DNA from 2 places in the Streptomyces sp. NBC_00726 genome. Region 1 is predicted to be linked to the other one. Evidence: predicted binding sites of a transcription regulator. Region 1 holds the regulator's gene; the other holds the start of a gene.
What was found. The regulator HspR, encoded in region 1, represses chaperone genes until heat shock. The targets are predictions, from matches to a motif close to TTGAGNNNNNNNNNCTCAA.
Positions count from the first base shown of each region.

Region 2: the regulator HspR is predicted to act here: its motif matches at 4,901-4,919, upstream of lon (endopeptidase La).

Region 1 covers NZ_CP108983.1:3,067,381-3,074,434, forward strand. Annotated here, with positions in the region: gene OG338_RS13625 (LuxR C-terminal-related transcriptional regulator) at 1-460, shown strand, start outside; gene OG338_RS13630 (LuxR C-terminal-related transcriptional regulator) at 457-1,473, shown strand; gene OG338_RS13635 (heat shock protein transcriptional repressor HspR) at 1,493-1,939, opposite strand; gene dnaJ (molecular chaperone DnaJ) at 1,941-3,125, opposite strand; gene grpE (nucleotide exchange factor GrpE) at 3,258-3,908, opposite strand; gene dnaK (molecular chaperone DnaK) at 3,905-5,764, opposite strand; gene OG338_RS13655 (sugar transferase) at 6,015-6,656, shown strand; gene OG338_RS13660 ((Fe-S)-binding protein) at 6,771-7,054, shown strand, end outside.
Region 2 covers NZ_CP108983.1:4,700,517-4,707,570, forward strand. Annotated here, with positions in the region: gene OG338_RS21190 (hypothetical protein) at 1-110, opposite strand, end outside; gene OG338_RS21195 (hypothetical protein) at 107-1,402, opposite strand; gene OG338_RS21200 (ATP-binding cassette domain-containing protein) at 1,399-2,190, opposite strand; gene OG338_RS21205 (hypothetical protein) at 2,187-3,101, opposite strand; gene OG338_RS21210 (RNA polymerase sigma factor) at 3,098-3,700, opposite strand; gene OG338_RS21215 (isochorismatase family protein) at 3,734-4,312, opposite strand; gene OG338_RS21220 (DUF4259 domain-containing protein) at 4,383-4,784, opposite strand; gene lon (endopeptidase La) at 4,942-7,054, shown strand, end outside.

The sequences.
Region 1 (7,054 bases):
GCGCTACAGCCCCCGGCTCAAGGAGTACCTGACGGAGATCCCGGCCGGCCGCCTCCAGATCCGCACCATGGAGCAGACCGTGGGCCGCATGCTCGTCTTCGACCGGACCGTCGCCTACCTCCCCGCCGACCCCGAGGGCAGCGCCGCCCTGGAGATCCGCCACCCCGGCCTCGTGCGTTACCTGGCCGGCGTCTACGAAACACTCTGGGCCGGAGCCACCCCCTTCACCGACCCCCTCCCCGCTACCACCCCCGGCGCCCCCGTAACCGCCGTCCAGCAAAGCATCGCCCGCCTCCTGGCCGACGGCTGCACCGACCAGACCGCCGCCGAAAAACTCGGCATCAGCGTCCGCACCTGCCGCGCCCACATCGCCAAACTCATGCACACCCTCAACGCCACCAGCCGCACCCACCTCGGCGCCCTCCTCGTCCAGTCCGGCATCGCGGAGCCCACCCGATGACCCAGCCCACGGAACACCACCACGACGGAAACGAACTGTGCGACGAGGCCGTCAGCCTCTATACACAGGCGCTCACTCAGGGCAGCATCTCCCGGTCCGCCGTCGCGCACGTGCCCTGTGTCGCCGACGGCGCCCTGCTCGTCCCCGACCCCCACGACAGCTTCCGGCTGCGGCCCGTACCGCCCACCGCCGGCCTGGCGCACCTGCTGCATCCCCTGGCCCGCCAGATCCTCGACCAGGTACGCGCGATCGACCTGCTGGCGAAGTCCCTCGTCCCCCTCACCTCGGCGGACCGGGAACCCATATCCCTCGCCACGCTCTACGGACGGTCGGCCATCCAAGCGTCCATCAACGGCTCCGCGCACGATGTCCGGGACGAGATCCTGACCATTCAGCCCGGCAGCACCCGTACCCCGGAACAGCTCCAGATCGCGCTGTCGGGGACACTGCCCACGGTCGCGCGGGGCGTCCGCATCCGGCACATCTACCAGCACTCCGCGCGCTACAGCATCGGCCTCAGGGCGTACGTGGCCCAACTGCCCAGCGGACTGCTGGAGGTCCGCACCGTGGAGCGGGCCATCGACCGGCTCATCATCTTCGACCGGGCCGTCGCCTACCTCCCGGCCGATCCCGAGGGCAGCGCCGCCCTGGAGATCCGCCACCCCGGCCTCGTGCGTTACCTGGCCGGCGTCTACGAAACACTCTGGGCCGGAGCCACCCCCTTCACCGAGCACCTGCCCACCGCGCTCCCCGGCGCCCCCGTAACCGCCGTCCAGCAAAGCATCGCCCGCCTCCTGGCCGACGGCTGCACCGACCAGACCGCCGCCGAAAAACTCGGCATCAGCGTCCGCACCTGCCGCGCCCACATCGCCAAACTCATGCACACCCTCAACGCCACCAGCCGCACCCACCTCGGCGCCCTCCTCGTCCAGTCCGGCATCGCGGAGGGCCCCGCCGGGCCCGTACCGCCGGAGTACGCGAAACGGCCCGCCACACCCGGGACACCGGGGTGACGGGCCGCGTGGCGCGGGGTCAGTCCTTGGGGCGCTTGGGGCGCCAGACCACCAGGGCGCTGGTCTGCTGCACGTCCTGGTAGGGGACCAGGTCGCGCCGGTACGACGCGTGGACCTGGGCCTCGCGCTGCTGCATGGCCGCCGCGGCGCCGTCCACGGCCGCCGAGAGTTCGGCGACGCGCTGCTGGAGCGCCGCGACCTGGTTCTCCAGTTCGATGATGCGCTTGATGCCGGCGAGGTTGATGCCCTCGTCCTGCGACAGCTGCTGCACCGTACGCAACAGCTCGATGTCGCGGGCCGAATAGCGCCGGCCGCGGCCGGCCGTGCGGTCGGGCGAGACCAGGCCGAGGCGGTCGTACTGGCGCAGTGTCTGCGGATGCAGGCCCGAGAGCTGGGCCGCGATCGAGATCACGTACACCGGGGACTCGTCGGTCAGTTCGTAAGGATTACGCCGTCGGCCGTCCACCTCAAGCTCCCTTCGCCGCCTGGAACAGCTCCGCCCTCGGGTCATGCCCCGCGGTCGCCTTGCGGTATGCCTCCAGCGCGTCCCTGGCCTCGGTACCGAGGTCGGTGGGCACGGTCACCTCGACGGTGACCAGGAGGTCGCCCCGGGTGCCGTCCTTGCGGACCGCGCCCTTGCCACGGGCCCGCATCGTACGCCCATTCGGCGTACCGGCCGGTAGCTTGAGGGTCACGGAGGGGCCGCCGAGCGTCGGGACCTTCACCTCGCCGCCGAGCGCCGCCTCCGGGAAGGTGACGGGCACCGTGACGGTGAGGTTGTCGCCCTTGCGGCCGAAGACCGGGTGGGCGTCGACATGGACCACGACGTACAGATCGCCGGCCGGTCCGCCGCGCTCGCCCGGGGCGCCCTTGCCGCGCAGCCGGATGCGCTGCCCGTCCGAGACACCCGCCGGGATGCGCACCTGCATGGTCTTCGAGGAGCGGGCCCGGCCGCTGCCCTTGCAGACGTCGCAGGGGTCCTGGGCGATGAGGCCGCGGCCCTTGCAGTCCACGCACGGGTCGGTGAGCGAGAAACCGCCGCCGCTGCCGCGCGAGACCTGGCCGGTGCCGACACAGGTCGGGCAGACCCTGGGCGTGCCGTTCTTGTCGCCGGTGCCGGAGCACGCCTTGCAGGGCGCCTGGCTGGACATCCGGAGCGGGACCGTGGCCCCGTCGACCGCCTCGGTGAAGCTGAGCGTCACCTCGGACTCGATGTCCTGACCGCGCCGCGGCTGCACCCTCGTACCGGCACCGCCGCCGCGGTTGAAGAGGCCGCCGAACACATCGCCGAGGCCACCGCCGCCGAAACCGCCGGCGCCGCTCTGGCCCCCGCCCTGGGCGCCTCCGAAAAGGTCCCCCAGGTCGAAGTTGAAGTTGCCCTGGGCGCCGCCGGGCCCGGCGCGGAAACCGCCGTTGCCGAAGAGGGCGCGCGCCTCGTCGTACTCCTTGCGCCTCTTGGCGTCGCCGAGGATGTCATTCGCCTCGGAGATCTCCTTGAAGCGCTCCTCCGCCTTGTCGTCGCCCTTGTTGGCGTCCGGGTGGAACTCGCGGGCGAGCTTCCGGTACGCCTTCTTGATCTCGGCGTCGGTGGCGTCCTTGGGGACGCCGAGAACCTTGTAGTAGTCCTTCTCGACGAAGTCCTTCGTACTCATCGACGTCCCTCCTTCCGGACGACCGGCCGGGAGCCCCCCGTCCGGCCGGCGCCGGGCCCGCAGGCCCTGGCACCGGCCGGGCGGAAGGCCCTGGTGGCCGGGCGGTGTGCTGCCAGGTGATCGGACGGAATGTCAGACCTCCTCGCCGCCACCGCTCTCCTCGTCGTCTGCCTTCTCTTCCTTCGCGGCCGCGGGAGCCGCGCCCGGCTGGGGTTCGGCGACCGCGACCCGCGCGGGGCGGATGGTGCGCTCCCCGATCCGGTACCCGGGCTGGAGGATCGCCACGCAGGTCGTCTCCGTGACGTCCGGCGCATAGCTGTGCATCAGGGCCTCGTGGACCGTCGGGTCGAAGGGCTCGCCCTCCTTGCCGAACTGCTGGAGGCCCAGCTTCGCGACGACCGTCTCCAGCGATTCGGCCACCGACTTGAACCCGCCCACGAGCTCGCCGTGCTCGCGGGCCCGGCCGACGTCGTCCAGGACGGGCAGCAGCTCGGACAGGAGGTTCGCGACGGCGATCTCCTTGACCGTGACCCGGTCCCGCTCCACCCGGCGACGGTAGTTCTGGTACTCGGCCTGAAGCCGCTGAAGGTCGCCGGTGCGCTCGTTGAGCGCCGTGCGGACCTGGTCCAGCTGCGCGGTCAGGGCCGTGCTCTCGTTCGCGTCCCCGGCCGGGGCCGCCGCCTCCTCCTCGGAGGGGGTGGCGGCCTTCGGCTCGGCGTCGTCAGAGGTGGCGCCGGAGGGGACGTCGGGCTTCTCCTCGAAGCCCGGAGTCTCCTCGGTCACGCCGCACCGCCCTTGGAGTCCTTCTCGTCGTCCACGATCTCGGCGTCGACGACATCGTCCTGGGCCTCGCCCTGGGCCTGCTCGGCACCCGGCTGCGCGTCGGCCTGCGGGCCGCCCTCGCCCTGGGCGTTGGCGTACATCGCCTGGCCCAGCTTCTGGGAAACGGCCGCGACCTTCTCGGTCGCCGTGCGGATCTCCGCGGAGTCCTCGCCCTTGAGCTTCTCCTTCAGCTCCGTGACCGCGGTCTCCACCTCCGTCTTCACGTCGGCCGGAACCTTGTCCTCGTTGTCCTTGAGGAACTTCTCCGTCTGGTAGACGAGCTGCTCGCCCTGGTTGCGCGATTCGGCGGCCTCGCGGCGGGCGTGGTCCTCCTCCGCGTACTTCTCGGCTTCCTCACGCATCCGGTTGACCTCGTCCTTCGGCAGCGAGGAGCCGCCGGTGACGGTCATCTTCTGCTCCTTGCCGGTGCCGAGGTCCTTCGCCGTCACGTGCATGATGCCGTTGGCGTCGATGTCGAAGGAGACCTCGATCTGCGGGACCCCGCGCGGGGCCGGCGGCAGACCGGTCAGCTCGAACATCCCGAGCTTCTTGTTGTACGCCGCGATCTCGCGCTCGCCCTGGTAGACCTGGATCTGCACGGACGGCTGGTTGTCCTCGGCCGTCGTGAAGATCTCGGACCGCTTGGTCGGGATCGTGGTGTTGCGCTCGATGAGCTTGGTCATGATGCCGCCCTTGGTCTCGATACCGAGGGACAGCGGGGTGACGTCGAGGAGCAGGACGTCCTTGACCTCACCCTTGAGGACACCGGCCTGGAGCGAGGCGCCGATGGCGACGACCTCGTCCGGGTTCACGCTCTTGTTGGCCTCCTGGCCACCGGTCAGTTCCTTGACGAGCTCGGTGACGGCCGGCATACGGGTCGAGCCACCGACGAGAACGACGTGGTCGATCTCGGAGAGCTGGATGCCCGCGTCCTTGATGACGTTGTGGAACGGGGTCTTGCAGCGGTCCAAGAGGTCCGCGGTGAGCTGCTGGAACTGCGAGCGCGTGAGCTTCTCGTCCAGGTGCAGCGGGCCCTCGGCGGACGCCGTGATGTACGGCAGGTTGATCGTGGTCTCCGTCGAGGAGGACAGCTCGATCTTCGCCTTCTCCGCGGCCTCGCGGAGACGCTGGAGAGCCATCTTGTCCTTGGACAGGTCCACGCCGTGGCCGTTGGCGAACTGCTTCACCAGGTAGTCGACGACGCGCTGGTCCCAGTCGTCACCACCGAGCTGGTTGTCACCGTTGGTGGCCTTCACCTCGACGACGCCGTCGCCGATCTCCAGGAGGGACACGTCGAAGGTGCCGCCACCGAGGTCGAAGACGAGGATCGTCTGGTCGTCCTTGTCGAGCCCGTACGCCAGCGCGGCGGCGGTCGGCTCGTTGACGATGCGCAGGACGTTCAGGCCCGCGATCTCGCCGGCCTCCTTGGTCGCCTGGCGCTCGGAGTCGTTGAAGTACGCCGGGACGGTGATCACCGCGTCGGTGACCTTCTCGCCCAGGTAGGACTCCGCGTCACGCTTCAGCTTCTGCAGGATGAAGGCGCTCATCTGCTGCGGGTTGAAGCTCTTGCCGTCCAGGTCGATCTTCCAGTCAGTGCCCATGTGGCGCTTGACGGAGCGGATGGTCCTGTCGACGTTGGTCACAGCCTGGCGCTTGGCGACCTCGCCGACCAGCACCTCGCCGTTCTTCGCGAAGGCGACGACGGACGGCGTGGTCCTGGCGCCCTCTGCGTTGGTGATGACGGTGGGCTCGCCGCCTTCGAGAACGCTGACGACGGAGTTAGTCGTGCCCAGGTCGATGCCGACCGCACGTGCCATTTTCGATTCCTCCAACTGACTACTTGAGTGGATCTGACTCAAGGATGCACGACTACCCTCCCGGAGTCAACAGACCTGAGTCAACCCGACTCAACTTACGTGCTTCCCATATACGCCGCCGGCGACACCTGGCGCCCCATACGCCGCACAGCCCTCCCCCATCATGGCCGCATGGGATCGTTCTGTCACAAAATGCCGTGAGCAGCGCAAAAGCGGCATTCGATCCGCCGATTGCAGGCAGGTGCGAACGATGCGTACGCAGAAACAGTGGGGAAGAGGGCCCCGGCCGCCCTTCTGGCGCCCGCCCCGGCTACCCCACCCGAGCGCCAAACGCACCCTCGACCTGACCCTCGGTTCGGCTCTGCTGCTCCTCGCCTCCCCTTTACTGGCCGCCGCCGCGCTGGCGCTGGCCGTACGGGGCCGCCGTGTGACACGCCGCTCCCCGCGCACCGGTCTGCACGGCAGCCCCTTCGTCCTGTACTACCTGGACACCCGGTGGCTGAAGCTGGACGTGGTTTCACGCCTGCACCACGTGGTACGCGGCGAGCTCTCCCTCGTCGGGCCCGCGCCGCTCGCCCCGGGCGACGCACGGAACGGCACCGGGGGCGCCCGGCACTGGCGGCAGGAGCTGAAGCCCGGGCTGACCGGCCTGGCCCAGGTGCGGCACCGGTCGGCGATGCCGTGGGACGAGGCGGACCTCCTGGACCAGCACTACGCCGAGCACCAGGGGCTGCGGCTGGACCTCGCGGTCCTCGTCGAGGCCGTACGCGTACCCCTGCGCGAGGCGGTCCACACCCTGCCGTGGCCCGGCAAGGCACACCTGAGCGACACAGATCACCGCCTGCCCGGCTACAGCGCGGCGGAATATGTGGGTAGTGTCGGCACGGACTGATTAAGTTACTGCTTAGTAGTAGCGATACTCGTAGTCCCGGTGGTCACTGGAAGACGCAGTAATCGCTAGTAGACGCTGGATCGATCCCACCCTCGCAGGCCCGAGGAGCCCCCAATGCAACTCGCCGCGATCATCGTGTCGCTGGTGCTGACCGTGGTCGGCGTTGCGCTCATCGCCCGAGCCGTCGCGCAGATCTACCGGTTCGTCACGCTCGGACAGCCGGTCCCGGCCGGCAGCCGCACCGACAACCCCAAGCAGCGCACGATCACCCTGGTCCGGGAATTCCTCGGCCACACCCGGATGAACCGGTGGGGGATCGTCGGCTTCGCCCACTGGTTCGTCGCCATCGGCTTCCTGACCCTGCCGCCGACGCTGCTCCAGGCGTACGGGCAGCTGTT
Region 2 (7,054 bases), 1.6 Mb from region 1:
TGTGCCTGGATCCAGTGGGCGGCCCAGGCGGCGAGCAGGGCCGTGCAGGCCACGGCGGCCGCGGTACGGGGGAGGGCGCGGGAGCGGAGATAGAGGACGGGGAGGCTCACAGGACCGGCACCTCCGAGGGGTCGCAGCTGGTGCGCGTGGCCATGTAGCGGCCGAGCCAGGCGCGGCGCTCGGCGTCGGGCATGGCTTCGAGGCGGCGGAACTCGGGGGACTCCTCGTCACCGGGGACCGACGCGGAGGGGCCGTTGAGCCAGCTCGCGACAGCGTGGTCCGTCGTCCGAACCCGACCGTCGTCGGCGTCCATGGAGTCCGAACCGTGGCATCCCCGGTCCGTCAAGTGGTAACCCACCTGCCAGGCGTAGTCCTCCGTGTGCTGCAACCGTCCACGCAGGAGGTACCAGCCTGCGTTCGGCGTTGGAATCCATGTGTCGTCGGGGCGTTGCTCGGGAAGGCGGTCGACGTAGCGCTCGGGTGCGCCCCGCACCCCCTCCAGCCGCCCGGTCAGCTCCGACAGCGCCTCGGCGACCTGGGGCAGCAGGTGCTTCTGGCGCCCGCTCAGGCATATCTGCGGGCTCCCCTCCGTGCAGGCGAGGTGGTGGGCCGCCGGGTCGTCCCGGAACAGGCCGTCGCCCGTGGACACGACCAGCGGGGCGACGGCGGCCGCCACGGCGAGCGGTACGAGAGCGGTGAGCCGGCGCCGGGCCGCGACGGCGGTGAGCGCGGCGGCCGCGAGTCCGCCGGTCCAGGCCACCATGGCGGGGGCGAACCACCACACGGGCAGCTGGTCCCACAGCGCGTACTGCTCGGCCGGGTCGAGGTACCGCGCCGGGGATTCCGAGTAGTTCGGCACCCCGAGCACCAGGTACATCAACGCGGCGAGCACGGGCGCGGCCAGCCGCCACCGGCACAGCACGCCGACGGAGAACCCGAGCAGCGCCACGGCCGCCAGGAAGGCGGCGTCCACGACGACGAGCGAGGGAAGCGGGCCGCCGCCGCCCGCGTACGGCCAGGTGGCCCCCAGCGCCCCGGCCAGCGCGACCACGTACCCGGCGACCGCCCACAGCGCGAGCGGCAGCGCGGCCACCGCCATGCGCCGCCACCGCGCACGCGGCGTCGAGCGCCACAGCTCATCGGTGGCGCGCCGGTGGTCGCGGGCGCCCTGCCAGCAGGCAGCCGCGGCCACCAGCGGGCCCGCGAGCAGGGTGGCGCCGGAGTGCAGGAGGCTCTGGGTCTCGATCCAGTCGCCCTGCCAGTCGTCGGCCTTCGCGGCCATGGTCACGCCGAGCGTGAGCGCGGTGGACAGCCCGGTCCACGGGCCGATACCGCGCCGCGCCTCGGCCCGCAGCGGGGGGCTTGGGGTCTTGCGCCGTACGGGGGCTTCGGTGACGGTCATCGGGCGCCCGCCGTCGCCCGGTGGGAGCGCAGGGCCGTCGTGTATCCGCGCTCGATAGGGCTGCCGTGGAGCGCGTCCGGATCGTCGTCGTCCTTGCCGAGGGCCGCCAGCTCGTCCGTCGTCCCCCGGTACGCGACGCGGCCCGCCTCGATCAGCGTCACGTCCTCGCAGGCCGCCACCACGTCCTCCACCAGGTGTGTGGAGAGGATGACCGTCGCGTCCTTCCCCAGGTCCCGCATCAGGGCCCGGAACTCGACGCGCTGTTCCGGGTCGAGCCCGGCGGTCGGCTCGTCCAGGAGCAGCAGCTCCGGTTCGTTGACGATCGCCTGGGCGATGCCGACGCGCCGGACCATGCCGCCGGACAGCGTCTTCATCCGGGAGTCGATCCGGTCGGCAAGACCCACGCGGTCCACCGCGCGCTCCACGGCGGCGGCCGCCCGGGTCCCGTCCATTTCCTTGAGCCACGCCACATAGGCGACGAACTCGCGGACGGTGAACCCGGCATAGTGCCCGAACTCCTGCGGCAGATAGCCCAGCCTGCGCCGGACCTCCGCCCGGGCGCGGTGGTCGGACGCCGCCCCCACGTCGGCGCCCAGCAGCTCGATCCGCCCGGCGTCCGGCGCGGTGGCCGTGGACAGGACCCGGATCAGCGAGGTCTTGCCGGCGCCGTTGGGGCCCAGGAGCCCGTGCACTCCGGGCCCGAAGGCGAGATCGACGGCGTCCAGGGCGGTCCGGCGGCGGTGCCGCACCGTCAGCCCCGACGCTCTCACGGTGCTGATCGCGCTCATGACGTCTCCAGATGGTCGAAGGATCGGCGGCGCAGGACGAGCAGCGCCGCACCGAGCACGGCCGCCACCGCCCACGCGCCCTGTGCGGGCAGCCCCGCGAAGTAGCGGAGCGCCGTCGGCGTTCCGTCGAGCAGTGCGGCCGGGGAGGTGTCGAGCGCCGGTACGGTGACGGCGGCCGCCCACCCCGCCGCGACGACGAGCGCCGAGGTGCGGCAGCCGACGTACGAGCCGAGCCCCAGCGCCGCGAGCGTCAGCGCGAGCCCGGGCAGCAGCCAGGCCAGGGGCCCCGGCCCGCCGGCCGACGCGGGCAGCACCAACCAGGCCAGCGCGAGCACCGGAACGGTCACCCCGAGCACCGCGGCCGTCCTGGCCAGCAACAGCCGCAGTCCGCCGCCGGGCGAGGTGGCGATGATCTCGTGCAACGGGTCGGCGGAGCGCCCGTACGAAACCCCGACCCCGGCAAGCGGCAGCACAGGCGCGACAAGCAGCAGCAACGCCCGCACCGCCCCACCGAACCCACCCCCGTACGCCAGCGCGACGGCCGCGCACACCACCAGCGCCAGGGCCCCGGTCCACGGCCCCCGCAGGGCGGGCCCGGCCGCCCACCACACCCGGCCGACGTGGTGGCGCCCGGGCAGACGGCGCCAGGCGGCCCCGGGCCCCACACCGAGCGCCCGACGCCGCGCCCCCGCCGCCGGAACCGGCCGCGCCGCCGCCTCCGCCAGGACCGCCGTCCGGATCGCGTCCAGCGCCATGGCCCCGGCCCCCCGGTCGCGTACCGCAGCCGACACGCGTTCCGCGCAGTCCGTGCAGGACTCGACGTGTCTCTCCACGGACCAGGCGTCCGGTTCGGGGGTGGTGCCTGCCGCGTAGCGGAGGGCGAGGACGTTCGTTACGTGCCAGGTCTTCATGCCGTGCCTCCCAGGGGGCCGGTCTCCGCGGTCAGCCGGTCGAGGGCGGTGCGTAGTTCGCGGCGGGCGCGCATGGCTCGGGTCTTGACCGTGCCCTCGGGTATGCCGAGGAGCCGGGCGGCCTCTCTGGTGGTGAGGCCGTCGACCACCGTGGCCCGCAGGACCTCCCGGAGTTCGGGGGAGATGCGGTCGAGCGCGGCGCCCACGTCGCCGTATTCCAGGCCGGCCAGGACGCGGTCCTCGGCGGATGGTGCGGGGGAGGTCCAGCGGGTGTCGCCCGCCTGTCCGGCCGCTGCCGCGCGTTCCGTACGGGCCCGGGTGCGCTGGGCGTCGACCAGGCGCCGGGCGGCGATCACCCAGAGCCAGCCGCCCGCCGCCGTGCCCCGGTGCGCGGCGGCGGAGCGCCAGACCGTCACGAAGGTGTCCTGGACGACCTCCCGTACGGTCTCCGGGTCCGGGCAGCGGCGGCCCAGCCGGACGAGAAGCCAGCCGGCGTGCCGGTCGTAGAACGCGGCCAGGGCGGCCGTGTCCCCCTGCGCGACGGCACGCAGCAGCGCCTCGTCGGTCCGGTCGTCCCCCGAGGGGCGCAAGTCGCTCACACCCCCTCTATCGGCGGTCGCCCGCCGACCGGTTCACGCGCCCGGCGGCGCCGTGAACCGTACGGCCGAGGCAGGCGTGGTGACGTCCGCGTCCGCGCTGATCGCCCAGGCGGCGACCCGGGAGACAACGGCGGCGGGCACCGCTGCGCTGATCCCGGGCGCGGGCGGGACGTCGTGCGTGGCGTGGGCGTCGTGCGGGAGGACGGCCCGGTAGCCCAGCTCCAGGGCGGTGCGGGCCGTCGCCTGGACGCACATCTCCGACATGACGCCGCAGACGGCCAGCGATTCGACGCCCGCCTCCGTCAGCACGGCGCCCAGGGACGTGTCCTTGAAGCCGTCGTCCCAGGTCTTGCGGATCACGGACTCCCGGGGCCCGGCCCCGACGGGCAGATGCAGCGCCCAGCCCGGCGTGTACGGCTCGTCGCCCGACCCGGGGTCGCCGTCGTTCTGGAGGTGGACGACGACCGCGCCCGCCCGCCGGGCCCGCGCCAGCAGCCCCGCCGTACGGTCCAGCAGCACACCGGCCCCGGGGACGGCCCCCGCGCCGGTCACCCCGTCCTTCTGCACATCCACGACGATCAGGGCCTGCACGGGGAGCGGGGTCTCGGTCATGCGGCCATCCTGTCCGGTGCGGGGCCGGCGCTCCACGGAATATCGGGGCCGCCGCGCAGGGGCCCGCCGCTCAGGGCCGGGGCATAAGCGTCCCGCGCAGCTGGTTGATCCCCGTGTGCCAGGGCCCGTCCTCCGCTTCCTCCCAGAGCTCCAGCGCCTCGGACGGTTCCGTCAGGACCCGGTCCAGCGCCCGGAGCGCGAGTTCGCGCAGGCCGGTCAGGTCCGGAAGGGGCTCGTCCGGGCCGTACGCGGAGTCGGCGGGGGCACCCCCGGGGCACTGCGCCGCGACCAGGGCGGCCGCGGCTATCGCCTCGTTGGCCACGTCCGAGTCCAGGTAGTCGGTGGTGCCGGCCGTCTCGGCCAGCGCGGCCCGGACCATCCCCTCGCGCGCCTCCGGTGCGGCGTCGTCCAGCCCTCCGCACCAGTCGGCGGCGGTGTCGTTGTCGAACGGGCCCACGTCCCACGTACCCATATGCGTCTCCTTGCCGAATCGATCTCCACGCATCGTGACAGGCACCACTGACAACGGGCCCATGCCTGATCGCTCAGAGCGAACAGCCCCGGGGAACATTGCGGGGCTCACAAGCATTGAGTCGGTATAGCTCAACTTGACTGCCGAAGGGGAGATCATGGCTACTGAGTCCACTGCCGTCACACCACTCACCCTGCCCGTGCTGCCGCTTGACGACGAGGTCGTGCTGCCGGGAATGGTGGTGCCGCTGGACCTGTCGGACACCGAGGTGCGCGCCGCCGTGGAGGCCGCGCAGGCCGCCGTCCGGGAGGGCGGGGGCAAGCCCGAGGTGCTGCTCGTCCCGCGCATCGACGGGACGTACACCGGGATCGGTGTCCGCGGCACCGTCGAGCAGGTGGGGCGGCTCTCCGACGGTGACCCGGGCGCCCTCATCCGGGGCCGCGACCGGGTCCGTATCGGAGCGGGCACCGGCGGCCCCGGTGCCGCCCTCTGGGTGGAAGGGGTCCGGGTGGGCGAATCCGTCCCCGACCCCCTGCCCGGGTCCGTCGCCGAGCTGGTCAAGGAGTACAAGGCGCTCGCCACCAGCTGGCTGAAGAAGCGCGGGGCCTGGCAGGTCGTGGACCGGGTGCAGCAGATCGAGGGCGTCTCCGCGCTCGCCGACAACTCGGGGTACTCGCCCTTCCTCACCACCGCCCAGAAGGTCCGCCTCCTGGAGACCACCGACCCGGTCGCCCGGCTGAAGCTGGCCATCCAGTGGCTGGGTGAACACCTCGCCGAGCAGGACGTCGCGGAGTCCATCGCCAAGGACGTCCAGGAGGGCGTCGACAAGCAGCAGCGCGAGTTCCTGCTGAGGCGCCAGCTCGACGCCGTACGCAAGGAACTCTCCGAGCTCAACGGCGACGCGGAGGACGAGTCCGACGACTACCGGGCCCGTGTCGAGGCCGCCGACCTGCCCGGGCACGTCCGGGAGGCCGCGCTCAAGGAGGTCGACAAGCTGGAGCGCGCCTCCGACCAGAGCCCCGAGGGCTCCTGGATCAGGACCTGGCTCGACACCGTCCTCGAACTGCCCTGGACCGAGCGCACCGAGGACGCCTACGACATCAAGGGCGCCCAGGCGATCCTGGACGCCGAGCACGCCGGCCTCCAGGACGTGAAGGAGCGCATCACCGAATACCTCGCGGTCCGCAAGCGCCGGGCCGACCGCGGCCTCGGCGTCGTCGGCGGCCGGCGCGGCGGTGCGGTGCTGGCCCTGGTGGGGCCGCCCGGCGTCGGCAAGACCTCGCTCGGGGAGTCCGTCGCACACGCCATGGGCCGCAAGTTCGTCCGCGTCGCGCTCGGCGGTGTCCGGGACGAGGCGGAGATCCGCGGCCACCGGCGTACGTACGTCGGGGCGCTGCCCGGACGCATCGTGCGCGCCGTCAAGGAGGCCGGCTCGATGAATCCGGTCGTCCTCCTGGACGAGATCGACAAGGTCGGCTCCGACTTCCGGGGCGACCCGGCCGCCGCCCTTCTCGAAGTCCTCGACCCCGCGCAGAACCACACCTTCCGCGACCACTACCTGGAGGTCGAGCTCGACCTCAGCGACGTCGTCTTCCTGGCCACCGCCAACGTCCTGGAGGCCATCCCGGAAGCCCTGCTGGACCGCATGGAGCTGGTCAGGCTCGACGGCTACACCGAGGACGAGAAGGTCGTCATCGCCCGTGACCACCTGCTCCCGCGCCAGCTGGAACGGGCCGGTCTGGAGAAGGACGAGGTCGCCCTGGACGAACCGGCGCTGCGCAAGCTGGCCGGCGAGTACACCCGCGAGGCCGGCGTACGGAATCTGGAGCGCGCCGTCGCCCGGCTGCTGCGCAAGGTCGCGGCCCAGAGCGAGCTGGGCGACCGCGCGCTGCCGTTCACGGTCGGCGCGGACGACCTGCGCGGCCTCATCGGCCGCCCGCACCATGTGCCCGAGTCCGCCCAGGACCCGGCCGAGCGCCGTACGTCGGTGCCCGGCGTGGCCACCGGGCTCGCGGTGACCGGGGCCGGCGGGGACGTCCTCTTCGTGGAGGCGTCGCTGGCCGACCCGGAGACCGGGGCATCCGGTCTCACCCTCACCGGCCAGCTGGGCGACGTCATGAAGGAGTCCGCGCAGATCGCGCTCAGCTTCCTCCGGTCGCACGGCGCGGAGCTGGAGCTTCCGGTCGCGGACCTCAAGGACCGGGGCGCGCACATCCACTTCCCGGCGGGCGCGGTCCCCAAGGACGGCCCGAGCGCGGGCATCACGATGA